DNA from 3 places in the Acidovorax sp. LjRoot74 genome. Region 3 is predicted to be linked to each of the others. Evidence: predicted binding sites of a transcription regulator. Region 3 holds the regulator's gene; each other region holds the start of a gene.
What was found. Region 3 encodes FNR, which switches genes on or off when oxygen is low (the NO sensors DNR and NnrR bind a similar motif). Its sites were predicted from a motif close to TTGATNNNNATCAA; they were not measured.
Positions count from the first base shown of each region.

Region 1 (4,040 bases), 1.9 Mb from region 3:
CCCGTGTTTGCCGAGCGCTGGCTGCTGCCGCGCCTGCCCGCCTTCCTGGCCCGGCACCGGCATTGCAGCCTGCACCTGCAGGTGTTTCCTACGCAGACCTACATGTCCGAGGTGCCGTTTGACCTGGCTGTGCAGTACGACGATGCGAGCTGGCCCGGCGCCCAAGCCACGCCGCTGATGCGCGAGGTGGTGGTGGCCGTGTGTGCGCCCGGCGCACGCCACCGGCGGGCCATGGCGCGTGGCGACTTCCGCGCCGTGCCGCTGCTGCAGCTCAGCTCGCGCCTGGGCGTGTGGGACGACTGGTTTGCGGGCGCGGGCATTACGCGTGTGCCCGAGCACCGGCTGGGGGGCCACCGGTTCGACCTGTTCTCGATGCTGGTGGAGGCCGTGCGCGCCGACCTGGGCGTGGGCCTGGTGCCGCAGTATTTTGTGCAGCGCGAACTGGACGCGGGCACGCTGGCCCTGGCCCACCCGCATGCCGACACGGGCGCCCGGGGCTACAGCCTGTTCATGCCACCCGCACGCGAACCCGACCCCACGGTGACCGCCTTCATGCAGTGGCTGCAGGCCGAGGTGGCGGCCGGGGACGGGGGCCTTACACCGCCGCCGTAGGGCGGCGGCGCTGCAGCGCCAGCCACAGCAGTGCCAGCCCGGTGAGGGTGATGGGCAGCAGCGAGCCCGCGTTGAGCAGCGTCCAGCCCTGGGTGGTGACCAGCACGCCCGACGAAAACGCACTCAGTGCCAGCGTGGCGTACACGCAGAAGTTGATGGCTGCCTGGGCGCGGTCCTTCTCTTCCGGGCGGTAGGCCGTCATCGCCAGCGTGGTGGAGCCTGTGAACAGGAAGTTCCAGCCCACGCCGAGGAAGAACAGCGCAATGCCGAAGTGGTGCAGCTCCAGGCCCATCAGCGCCACGGCCACACAGGCAAAGTTCAGCAGCACACCCACGCCCATGATGGGCAACACGCCAAAGCGCTTGATGAGGTGGCCGGTGACAAAGCCGGGCGCAAACATGCCGATCACATGCCATTCCAGCACCAGCGCCGAGGCGTCGAAGTCAAACCCGCACACCTGCATGGCAAGCGGCGTGGCAGCCATCAGCAGGTTCATCACGCCATAGCCCAGCGCGGCGCCCACAATGGCCACGATGAAGGCAGGTTGGCGCATCAGGACTTTGAGCGGGCGCCCCTGCTCGCGCTGGCCCGCAGCATTGAGCACCACGGGTTGCACCTCGAAGCGGATGGCCGACATGCACAGCATGGACAACAGCGCCACGCCAATCAGCGCGATGTAGGCGCCCGCAAACGGCACCGGGAACAGCGTGCGCGTAGCGCTGGCCAGGTTGGGGCCCGCCACGGCGCCCAGCAGGCCACCGGCCAGCACCAGCGATACGGCCTTTTCCCGGTAGTCTGGCGTGGCCAGTTCGGCCGCAGCAAAGCGGTACAGCCCGCCATTGGCGCTGTAGTAGCCCGCCACCACCGTGGCCGTGCACAGCAGCCAGAAGCTGGCGCTGAACGCCGCCCAGGCACACAGCGCGGCCGACACCACGGCCACGGCCAGCCCGATCTGGAACGACACCTTGCGCCCCCAGCGTGCCTGGCTGTGCGCCACCAGCGGGGTGGACAGCGCCCCGCCCACCACATAGCCCATCACGGGCAGCGTGGCCATCCAGCCAAACGGGGCCAGCTGCAGGCCCACCAGGCCGTTGATGGCAATGAAGACGACGTTGTTGGTGAGGAACAGGCCCTGGCACAGGGCCAGCAGCCAAAGGTTGCGGTTCATGGGCTGGAGGTGCGTCAAGGCGCACTTGAAATGGGTCAAGCCGGAGACCGGATCTGGGTCAATTCCGACAAAAAAACTCTGCCATTGTGCGCCCGCTTTGATCGGGATCAGCGGACGCGCCCCCCGGCCGCCGTACCGTGCGGGCCTGTTTGGACGATGGACCGCGATGGATTCCGTGACCGTATCTTCTTTCGCTGCCGCCCCGGCAGCCCCGCTGGCGGCGCCCGAGCTGGTCTGCCCCGCAGGCAGCTTGCCCGCCCTCAAGGCCGCCGTGGACCATGGCGCCAGCTGCGTCTACCTGGGCCTGCGCGACGCCACCAACGCGCGCAACTTTGCGGGGCTCAACTTCGACGCCGCCGCCATTGCGCAGGGCATTGCCTACGCCCACGCGCGCGGCGCCAAGGTGTTCATGGCGCTCAACACCTACCCGCAGGCCGGGCGCGAGGCGCCCTGGCTGAGCGCGCTGGACCAGGCGGTGGACCTGGGCGTGGACGCCGTCATCCTGGCCGACCCCGGCCTCATGCAGCACGCAGTGCAGCACCACCCCCGGCTGCGGCTGCACCTGTCGGTGCAGGGTTCGGCCACCAACCACGACGCCATCAACTTCTACCGTGCGCAGTTCGGCATCGTGCGGGCCGTGCTGCCGCGCGTGCTCTCGCTTCCGCAGGTGCGCCAGGTGATCGAGCGCACCGAGGTCGAGATCGAGGTCTTCGGCTTTGGCAGCCTGTGTGTGATGGTGGAGGGGCGCTGCGCACTGTCGTCGTACGCCACGGGCGAATCGCCCAACACCCACGGCGTGTGCTCGCCCCCCAAGGCCGTGCGCTGGCAGGAGACAGAGGGCGGCATGGAGTCGCGCCTGGGCGGTGTGCTGATAGACCGCTTTGCGCCCGGCGAAAAAGCCGGCTACCCCACGCTGTGCAAGGGCCGCTTTGACGTGGAGGACGACCAGGGCTACTACGCGCTGGAAGAGCCCACCAGCCTGAACACGCTGGAGCTGCTGCCCCAGCTGGTGCAGATGGGCGTGCGCGCCATCAAGATCGAAGGCCGCCAGCGCAGCCCCGCCTATGTGGCCCAGGTCACGCAGGTGTGGCGCGCTGCCATCGACGACTGCATGGCCCAGCCCCAGCGCTATCGCCCGCGCACGCACTGGATGGCCCAGCTCGACCAGGTGGCCGAGGGCCAGCAGCACACGCTGGGCGCCTACCACCGCCCCTGGAAATGAGGAACAACCCCCTGAGGCGCTGCGCGCCTTCCCCCTTCTCTCGCCTCGCTAGCGCGATGCGGGAAGGGAGACACCGCCAGCGCGGCGGGGCGGCCCTTGCGCGGCGGTCGCTGGCCTGGCCCGCGCTGGATTGCAGGCTGGTGTGCCTCTTTGAAACCGAAACAACCCGATGAAAACCCCGGAGACCGCTCCCATGAAAATCTCTTTGGGCCCCCTGCAGTACTACTGGCCACGCAGCCAGGTGTTTGACTTCTACGAGACCCTGGCGGGAACACCGCTCGATGTGGTGTACCTGGGTGAGACCGTGTGCTCGCGCCGCCACGAACTGCGCCTGGCCGACTGGCTGGCGCTGGGCGAGATGCTGCGCGCTGCAGGCAAGCAAGTGGTGCTCTCCACCCAGGTGCTGCTCGAATCCACGGCTGACGTGGGCACCATGCACAAGCTCGTGGCCAACGAGCCCGGGTTTGAGGTGGAGGCCAACGACATGGGCGCCGTGCACTGCCTGCACCAGGCCGGACAGCGTTTTGTGGCCGGGCCCCACCTGAACCTGTACCACCCGCGCGCCGTAGGCTGGATCGCGCAGCTGGGTGCCACCCGCTGGGTGATGCCCGTGGAGATGCCCCAGGCCGACCTCGCGCGCATCCAGGCCGCGCGGCCCGCCGGGTTGCAGACGGAGGTGTTTGCGCACGGGCGGCTGCCGCTGGCCTACTCGGCCCGCTGTTTCACTGCGCGCCACGCCAACCGGCCCAAGGACGACTGCGGATTTGTCTGCCAGAGCCACCCCGACGGCCTGCCGCTGCGCACGCGCGATGGCGAGGGTTTTCTGGTGCTCAACGGCATCCAGACGCAATCAGCCCGCGTGTACCAGCTGCTGCACGCGCTGCCGCAGATGGCTGCGCTGGGCGTGGACCTGGTGCGCCTGTCGCCCCAGGCCCGGCACATGCCCGAGGTGGTGGCGCTGTTCGACGCCGCCCGCTGCGACGCCACCAACGCCGCCCTGGCCGCGCGCTGCGCCCAGCAGGCCGAGCCGCTGTTGCC
Region 1 is NZ_CAXUTI020000001.1:5,651,340-5,655,379, reverse strand. Features, by position in the region: gene ACSQ3O_RS26720 (LysR substrate-binding domain-containing protein) at 1-612, shown strand, start outside; gene ACSQ3O_RS26715 (MFS transporter) at 596-1,780, opposite strand; gene ubiU (ubiquinone anaerobic biosynthesis protein UbiU) at 1,947-3,002, shown strand; gene ACSQ3O_RS26705 (U32 family peptidase) at 3,196-4,040, shown strand, end outside.
Region 1: the regulator FNR is predicted to act here: its motif matches at 1,806-1,819, upstream of ubiU (ubiquinone anaerobic biosynthesis protein UbiU).

Region 2 (4,040 bases), 3.6 Mb from region 3:
CGTGCTGCCACGCCACTTTGTGCCGGTGACTGGTATTGCCGATGTGCTGGTGCAAAGGGCCTTGCCACTGGATGTGCCGGCCGTGCACGTGGATGCGTTGTGGCGCAGGCGCGGCCCCCAGCAGGCGGCCATGACTTGGTTGCTGAATGCGCTGGCGCGCTCGGCCCGGCGCACCTTCCCGGAGCAGGACACGCAGCAGACACCGTAGACTGCGCAGTCGATGAACATCCAGCTCCTGTCCGACCTCCACCTGGAGGCCCATCCCCACTTTGCTCCTGAACCCGCCCCCGGTGCCGATGTGCTGGTGCTGGCAGGGGACGTGGGCTCTTACCAGAGCGGCTCACAGCTGGCCGACGACGACTTCGGCCTGGTGCGCTTTTCTCCCCTGCCCCAGCACGCTGGCTGGCCCACCCCGGTGCTGTTTGTGCCCGGCAACCACGAATACGATGCGCAGGACTTCGACGCCGCGCACCTGCGCCTGCGCCAGACCTGCGACCGCCTGGGCATTGCCTGGCTGGAGCGCGAAACCCTGGTGCTGCAGGGCACCCGCTTTGTGGGCACCACACTCTGGAGCGACTTCGATGCCCTGGCAGACCATGAGGGCAGCACCGACCTGGCCCGGCGGCTAAAGCTGCGCGACAAGGCATTCCGCGCCGCCAACTTTTACCTGCGCAAAACCGGTGGCACGCGGTTTGGCGAGCCGTTCCTGGCCGAGCCATTGCGCGAACAGGCCCTGGCCTGCCAGGAATGGCTGGCCGCTGCACTGCAGCAGCGCTTTGACGGCCCCACGGTGGCCGTCACCCACTTTGCGCCCAGCCTGAAAAGCGCCGACCCACGCTACGGCCTGGTGCCCGGCACGGCCGGGTTTTGCAACGCGCTGGACCATCTGCTGGCCCATGCGCAGCTGTGGCTGCATGGCCACCTGCATGCGCCCAGCGACTACATCGCAGAAGGCCTGCATGGCGATGGTTCTGCCTGGAAGTGCCGCGTGGTGGCCAACCCGCTGGGTTATGCGCGCAAGGGGGAGCAGGCCACCTTCCGGCCTTGCTGGACGGTCACCGTATGATCAACACGCGGTTCTTGTGAATTCGCCACGCGCCAGGCAAAAAAGCATGACCCAGGTCAAGACAACAGGCACCTGCGCAGAGTAGTCTGCCTTATCCCTTCTCGGAGAACACCATGAACATCCTGCTTGCTGTCGATGGCAGCGCCTACACCAAGAAAATGCTGGCCTACCTGGCCACCCACGAAGAACTGCTGGGCGGCACCCATACCTACACCGTGCTGACCGTGCAGGCTCCGCTGCCCGCGCGCGCGCGTGCGGCATTGGGCAAGGAAGTGGTGGACACCTACCACGCCGAAGAAGCCGAAAAGATCCTCGCGCCCGTGTGCAAATTCCTGGGCCGCCATGGCGTGGACGCCAAGCGCAGCGTCAAAGTGGGCACGGTGGGCGAAACCATTGCCAAGGTGGCCGACACCGGCAAGTTCGACCTGCTGGTCATGGGCTCACACGGCCACGGCGCGATCGCCACCCTGGTGATGGGTTCGGTCACCACCCAGGTGCTGGCCTACAGCAAGGTGCCGCTGCTGATCGTGCGTTAACCCACCGGCGCCTTCGGGCGCCATCCCGCCAAGCCCTGCGTCTGCGGGGCTTTTTTTTCGCCCATGATTACCGTATGGTTTCTGAATGACCAATTGGTTTACTTTAATACCATTTGGTTATACATTCGCGCCACGCCCATCCTGGCGTGTCATTTCCATCGAAACCGAGAGGAGCGACCCATGAACACCACATTCAACCGCCGCACCGTCCTGATGGCCGCCGCCCTGGGCGCGAGCACCACCCTGCTGCAAGCCTGTGGGGGCAGCGACGACGAGCCCCAGCGCAACATCGTCGAGCTGGCGCAGAACACCCCCGACCTGAGCATCCTGGTCGAGGCCGTCACGGCCGCCGGGCTGGCCAACACACTGAGCACCGGCACGCTCACCGTGTTCGCACCCACCAATGCCGCCTTCGCTGCGCTGCTGACCGAGCTGGGCGTGACCAAGGACGCATTGCTGGCCAACAAGCCGCTGCTGACCGCCGTGTTGACCTACCACGTGCTGGGCGCCAAGGTGATGCGGGCCGATGTGCCACTGGGCAAGGCGATCACGCCGGTGTCGGGCGGCTTCTTCAAGATCGAATCCAACAACGGCCTCAAGATCACCGACGGCCGCAACCGCGTGAGCACCATCACCAGCACCGACATCCAGGCCAGCAACGGCGTGGTGCACCTGGTAGACAAGGTGCTGCTGCCCGCCGACAAGGACATCGTGGCCACGGCCTCGGCCCTGCCGGACTTCAGCATCCTGGTCGAGGCCGTGGTGGCCGCAGGGCTGGTGAGCACTTTGCAGGGCACCGGCCCGTTCACCGTGTTCGCCCCCACCAACGCCGCCTTTGCTGCGCTGTTGACCGAGCTGGGCGTGAGCAAGGCCGACCTGCTGGCCAACACCGCCCTGTTGACCAAGGTGCTGACCTACCACGTTGTGCCTGCGCGCGTGCTCAAGGCCGAGGTGCCCACCAACACAGCCATCACCACGGTGCAGGGCCAGAGTTTCACCGTGAGCACCAGCCTGGTGATCACCGACCAGAACATGCGCACCAGCAACATCACGGCGGCAGACGTGTTCACCAGCAACGGCGTGATCCATGTGGTGGACAAGGTGATCCTGCCCAAGTGATCCCCGGGGCGATGGCCTCCACGCAAAAAAGCCCGGCATGCCGGGCTTTCTTTTTGGTCGGGTCCGGGAAAAAACCCCGGGGGACTTCTTAGCGTGCCGCCAGTCCGTCAAAGCAGGTGCGCACCACCAGGTCCACGATCTCCGCGTCTGAATACTGGCCGCTTTCCTTGAGAAAACTCACGACCGGATCGCAGGCGCGTGCATAGAGGGTGTAGAGCACCACGATGGGTGGCAGGCTGGAGCTGATCACGCCCTGGGCCTGGGCTTCGGTGATCCATTCGCCGATCTGGTCGCTCACGCCCACCAGGCCGTTGAGGTAGTCCTTGTTGGCCATCAGCACCGCACGCAGCGTGGAGTTGCGGCTGGGCAGCAGCGGCATTTCGTTGGTCAGCAGGCGCTCCAGCGACCAGCGCACCAGCGAGCGCAGCTTGTCCAGCGGCGGCATGTCGGCGGGCAAGCCCGCCAGATAGGCCTGCACACGCCCCAGGATCTGCACCATGGCGGCGCTGCACAGTTCTTCCTTGCTGCAGAAGTGCTTGTACAGGCTGGCCTTCGCAATGCCCACGGCATTGGCGACATCGTCCATGGTCATGGCGTCAAAGGCCTTTTCGCCCAGCAGACGGCAGGCCGACTGGAGGATGGCCTCCTCGCGCGCCTGGTGCATCTGCTCCTTGAACGAAACTTTGGGGGGCTGGGTTTGCATGGCCTATATTTTATACATTGCAGTAAAAAAATAAATGACTAAGTTGTAATGCAACTACGTCGTTCACGTTTTAGCCAGCACAAAGCGTGCCGTCCGCCGTGCGCCTAGGGAGTGCACGCGGAGGTACGTTCAGGACACCAGCGACTGGGCTGCAGCACCCGTCAGCGCGGCCGACAGCGCATCAAGCAGCTCGGATTCCAGGTTCCAGCAATGCCAGTAGAGCTGGATGGGCAGGGAGCGACCGGGCGCCAAATCCACCATGCTGCCGTCGGCAATCGGGCCCCGCGCCAGCAGCTCGGGCACCACGCCCACGGCCCAGCCTGCGGCCACGGCACGCATCTGGGCCTCGGAGCCGGGCACAAACAGGTGGTTCAGCGCAACGCGCTTGAGCCCGAAGGCCCGCGCCACAAACTCGGCCGCCATGTCGTCCTTGCGGTTGAACGACAAAAACGACACATCGCGGAAGTTGTGTGGCGTGAGCCCCTGCGGCAGATGCTGCTCTGCGTAACTGGCCGAGGCCACGGCCACGTAGTGCATGGCCCCGAGCGGCACCATCTTGCAGCCGCGCAGCGCCTGCTTGAGCGTGGTCACGCAGCCCAGCACCTGGCCCGAACGC
Region 2 is NZ_CAXUTI020000001.1:188,472-192,511, reverse strand. Features, by position in the region: gene ACSQ3O_RS00910 (LysR family transcriptional regulator) at 1-208, shown strand, start outside; gene ACSQ3O_RS00905 (metallophosphoesterase) at 221-1,066, shown strand; gene ACSQ3O_RS00900 (universal stress protein) at 1,180-1,602, shown strand; gene ACSQ3O_RS00895 (fasciclin domain-containing protein) at 1,783-2,721, shown strand; gene ACSQ3O_RS00890 (TetR/AcrR family transcriptional regulator) at 2,810-3,424, opposite strand; gene ACSQ3O_RS00885 (LysR family transcriptional regulator ArgP) at 3,554-4,040, opposite strand, start outside.
Region 2: the regulator FNR is predicted to act here: its motif matches at 1,113-1,126, upstream of ACSQ3O_RS00900 (universal stress protein).

Region 3 (4,040 bases):
CCGCTCAACGCGGCCACCAGCAGCGCCGAATAAAGCAACCCGCAAGGCATCAATGCCCAGAGCACACCCGCCACCAGCACACCGCCCGGCGCACTCACCCACGGTCGTACACGCCCCCAGACGGCTCGCCCGGCCTGTTCCACCCAGGCGGGCTGGCGCGACTGCACCATCATCATCAAGCCCCAGGCCATGACGGCCACATGCATCAGGGTCCACGCAGGGCGCAAGGCCGTGGTCTGCTGCGTGAGCCAGGCCAGGCTGTCCATGGCCAGAGCAGCCAGCGCCCCTGCAGCCGCGTACCCCACCAAACGCCCCCCATGAAATGCGACACCACGCAGGGCCACACCACCACGCGGCGCCCAGTGCACGGCCTGCCCTACTGCAGCCTCTCGCTGCGTGCCGCCCCGTCCACCCGCTGCGGCGGCATGCTCCGCTCCCTGCCCGACCAGTGCGCCACAGGGTGCGGCGCACATGGCCAAGCAATGGGACCCGCCTGCGAGCCCCATGAGCAAAGCCGTCCAGGCGACCGTTGCAAGCATAGGACTCAGATGATGCGCGAAAACCGGGCGCGGTTGCGGTCTGCCTGCAGATAGCGGTCGAACACCATGGCAATGCCGCGCACAAAGAACCACCCCATGGCAGTCACCTCAATCCCTTCAGGCCCTACCCGCACCAACCCCTGCTCCGCCATGTCTTCGAGCTGGGCGATTTCGGCTGCAAAGTACTGCCGCACGTCGATCAACCAGGCCTGCTCCATGGATTCATAGAGCAACTCACCCTGGCACATCAGGGCCATGATGGCGGCGCGCCGCACAAGGTCGTCGCGCGTCAGCGCCAGTCCGCGCACCACCGGCAGGCGCCCCTGGTCGAGAAAGTCGTAGTACTCATCCAGCGTCTTGGAATTCTGGCTGTAGGTGGCGCCCACCCGGCCAATGGCAGACACGCCCAGGCCGATCAGGTCACAGTCGGGCTGTGTACTGTAGCCCTGGAAGTTGCGGTGCAAGCGCCCTTGCCGCTTGGCCACGGCCAGGGCATCTGAGGGCAGTGCAAAGTGGTCCATGCCCACATAGACATACCCCGCCTCCATGAATGCATCCAGCGAACGCGAGAGCATGGACAGCTTGCTCGACGCGGTAGGCAGCTCGGCCGACACAATGCGACGCTGGGGCTTGAAACGCTCGGGCAGGTGCGCGTAGGCATACAGCGCGATGCGGTCGGGACGAAGCTGTGCCACCTGCGCCAAGGTGCGGTCAAACGACTCGGGCGTCTGGCGTGGAAGGCCGTAGATCAGGTCCACATTCACCGAATCAAAACCCAGCGAACGAGCAGACTCCACCAGCGCAAACACCTGCTCGGCGGGCTGGATGCGGTGCACGGCCTTTTGCACTTCCGCGTCGAAATCCTGCACACCAAAACTCAGACGGTTGAACCCCAGCTCAGCCAGCAAGGCCAGCCGATCGGCATTGACGGTACGTGGATCCACCTCGATGGAATATTCGCCGCCCGGCGCGAGCGTGAAGCTGCGCTTGAGCATGGCCATGAGTTCGCGCAGACCTGCATCAGACAGGAACGTGGGCGTGCCGCCCCCCAGGTGCAACTGGCTCACGACCTGCCCCACGCCGCAATGGGCGGTGTGCAGATCAATCTCGCGGCTCAGGTAGCGCAGATAAACCTCTGCGCGATCGTGGTGCTTGGTGATGATCTTGTTGCAGGCGCAGTAGTAGCACAACGATTCGCAGAACGGAATGTGCACATACAGGGACAGGGGCAGGGCCTTGGCCACCGAGCCCGTCCGGCGTTGCTCCAACGCGAGGATGTAGTCCTCCTGCCCAAACGCCTCGACAAAACGATCAGCTGTCGGATAGGAGGTATAGCGGGGTCCCGGCACGTCGAAACGGCGCAGGAGATCGGGCGAAACAGCAGTCATGGGGGAATATCCTTGCGTACACCCTGACTGTGCCGTACCCTTAGGAACATGTCCTTGACCTGCATCAAGTGAACAATCAGGCCGACCAGCGACAATTTGATGCATGTCAGTCGCTCAGATGCCCCCGAAGGCCTTCCCAGCTTTTCGCATCGGGCACGATATGCTCGACGCTCCACCCCTAGCTCATGTGCCTATGAACCCGCTCACCATCAAAGTCGCCTGCTCCAACTGCAACCTGCGCGAGCTGTGCATGCCCGTGGGCCTGAACGAAGAGCAACTGCAGCGCATCGACGAGGTTGTTGCCGTTCGCCGCAAGGTCAAGCGCGGTGGCACGCTATTCCGCAACGGCGAATCCTTCACCTCACTCTACGCCATCCGCACCGGCTTTTTCAAGACCTGCGTGGCCACAGAAGACGGCCGCGATCAGGTCACGGGTTTCCAGATGGCGGGCGAAATCATCGGCCTTGACGGCATCGTGAACGACCACCACACCTGCGACGCAGTGGCCTTGGAGGATGCAGAGGTCTGCGTCATGCCCTTCGACCGCATCGAAGAACTGTCTCGTGAGGTCACGGCCCTGCAGCACCATGTGCACAAGATCATGAGCCGCGAGATCGTGCGCGAACACGGCGTGATGCTGCTCTTGGGCAGCATGCGCGCCGAAGAGCGCCTCGCCGCCTTCTTGCTGAACCTGGTGCAGCGCCTGCATGCGCGGGGCTTCTCGCAGTCCGAACTGGTGCTGCGCATGACCCGCGAAGAAATCGGCAGCTACCTGGGCCTGAAACTCGAAACCGTGAGCCGCACCTTCTCCAAGTTTGTGGAAGAAGGCATTGTGGAAGTCAAACAGCGCCATGTCCGCATCCTGGACACGGACGCCCTCAAGCGCATCGTGAATAGCCAGCAGGCCTGCCACTGACTTTGTAAGAGCCCTCGCCGGGCGATCAACTGCTGCCTGCCACATTTGGTGCCGATTTCAGTGCAAAGCAAACCGGCTGCCTAGCAGCCAGCACCGTACCCCACACCGCACTCAAGAGCAGGACGATGTCTTGCGGCAGTCATCCGGCCGCTCGCCCTCTGGCACCGGGCAACGGTTCAGCTCAAAAGGTGACATGGCCAGCAGCGTAGTCAGCGCACTGCTGGCCATGGTGACAACCCAGAACGCAAAAAAAGCCAGGGTATAGACCCCTTGCCGTGACAGCGCCAGCGGCTGGCCGAACCAGTGCAGGTCCTGCGGGTCCACCATCGCAAAAACAAGCATCTCCAGCACACCCGCCATCAAGAAGGCGGGCCATGCAATCCACATCAGGCGTTGCGTCCACATATCGTTCCTGTCTCCCGGGGTGGCTCATTGGTAGCAAGGTGGCACCCTATCCTTGGGCTGCCATGGCCTCGCACAGTTTCAACGTGGCTGGTCCTGCACCGGTGTGGCGGCATGATTGCGGCCCTTCATGGCCGGTGCCAGGCTCTTCTCGGGGGCTTCCAGCGTCTGGTTGATCTCGATTCCCTTGCGGTAATAGTCTTCCGCCACCACAGGGTCTGGCCGAGACACTGCCAGCCAAAGGGTCACAAAACCCGCGACGATCACGATGGCCGGGCCGGCAATCACCAGCCAGACATGGCCAAATTTCCACCAGGGGGCTGCTTCAGCCTGGGCAATGGCTGGGTTTGAAGACATGGCGACTTACTCCTTCACATTCATCTCGATCAACACAAGGCCAGGTCGGGCCTTGCACCGGGGCGCCACTCAGCGTGGCACCAGGAACACAGATTTTTCAGACACATGGGCAGCAGCGCCCACCGCCTGCACATCAAACTGCACGGCATGGGAACCCGGGCTTGCAGAACCATACGGTATCTGCAAGCGCACCGCCACCCAGCGCGACTCGGCCGCACCGATGTCCACTTCGGCGTCGGAGGACACCTCCAGGCCTTCCAGCCCCCGCGCACTGATGCGATAGCGTTGTTCGCCCTCCGTCGCGTTCATGATCTGCAGACGGTAGATGTTCTCCAGCTTGCCCCCAGCCACGATGCGCGACAGCGCTGCGCGGTCCCGCACCACATCGACCTTGAGCGGGGTCCGCACGACCAGGCTGGCCAGCATGGCCACACACAA
Region 3 is NZ_CAXUTI020000001.1:3,793,243-3,797,282, forward strand. Features, by position in the region: gene ACSQ3O_RS18010 (sulfite exporter TauE/SafE family protein) at 1-539, opposite strand, end outside; gene hemN (oxygen-independent coproporphyrinogen III oxidase) at 545-1,927, opposite strand; gene fnr (fumarate/nitrate reduction transcriptional regulator Fnr) at 2,121-2,843, shown strand; gene ACSQ3O_RS18025 (hypothetical protein) at 2,955-3,248, opposite strand; gene ACSQ3O_RS18030 (FixH family protein) at 3,327-3,602, opposite strand; gene ccoG (cytochrome c oxidase accessory protein CcoG) at 3,672-4,040, opposite strand, start outside.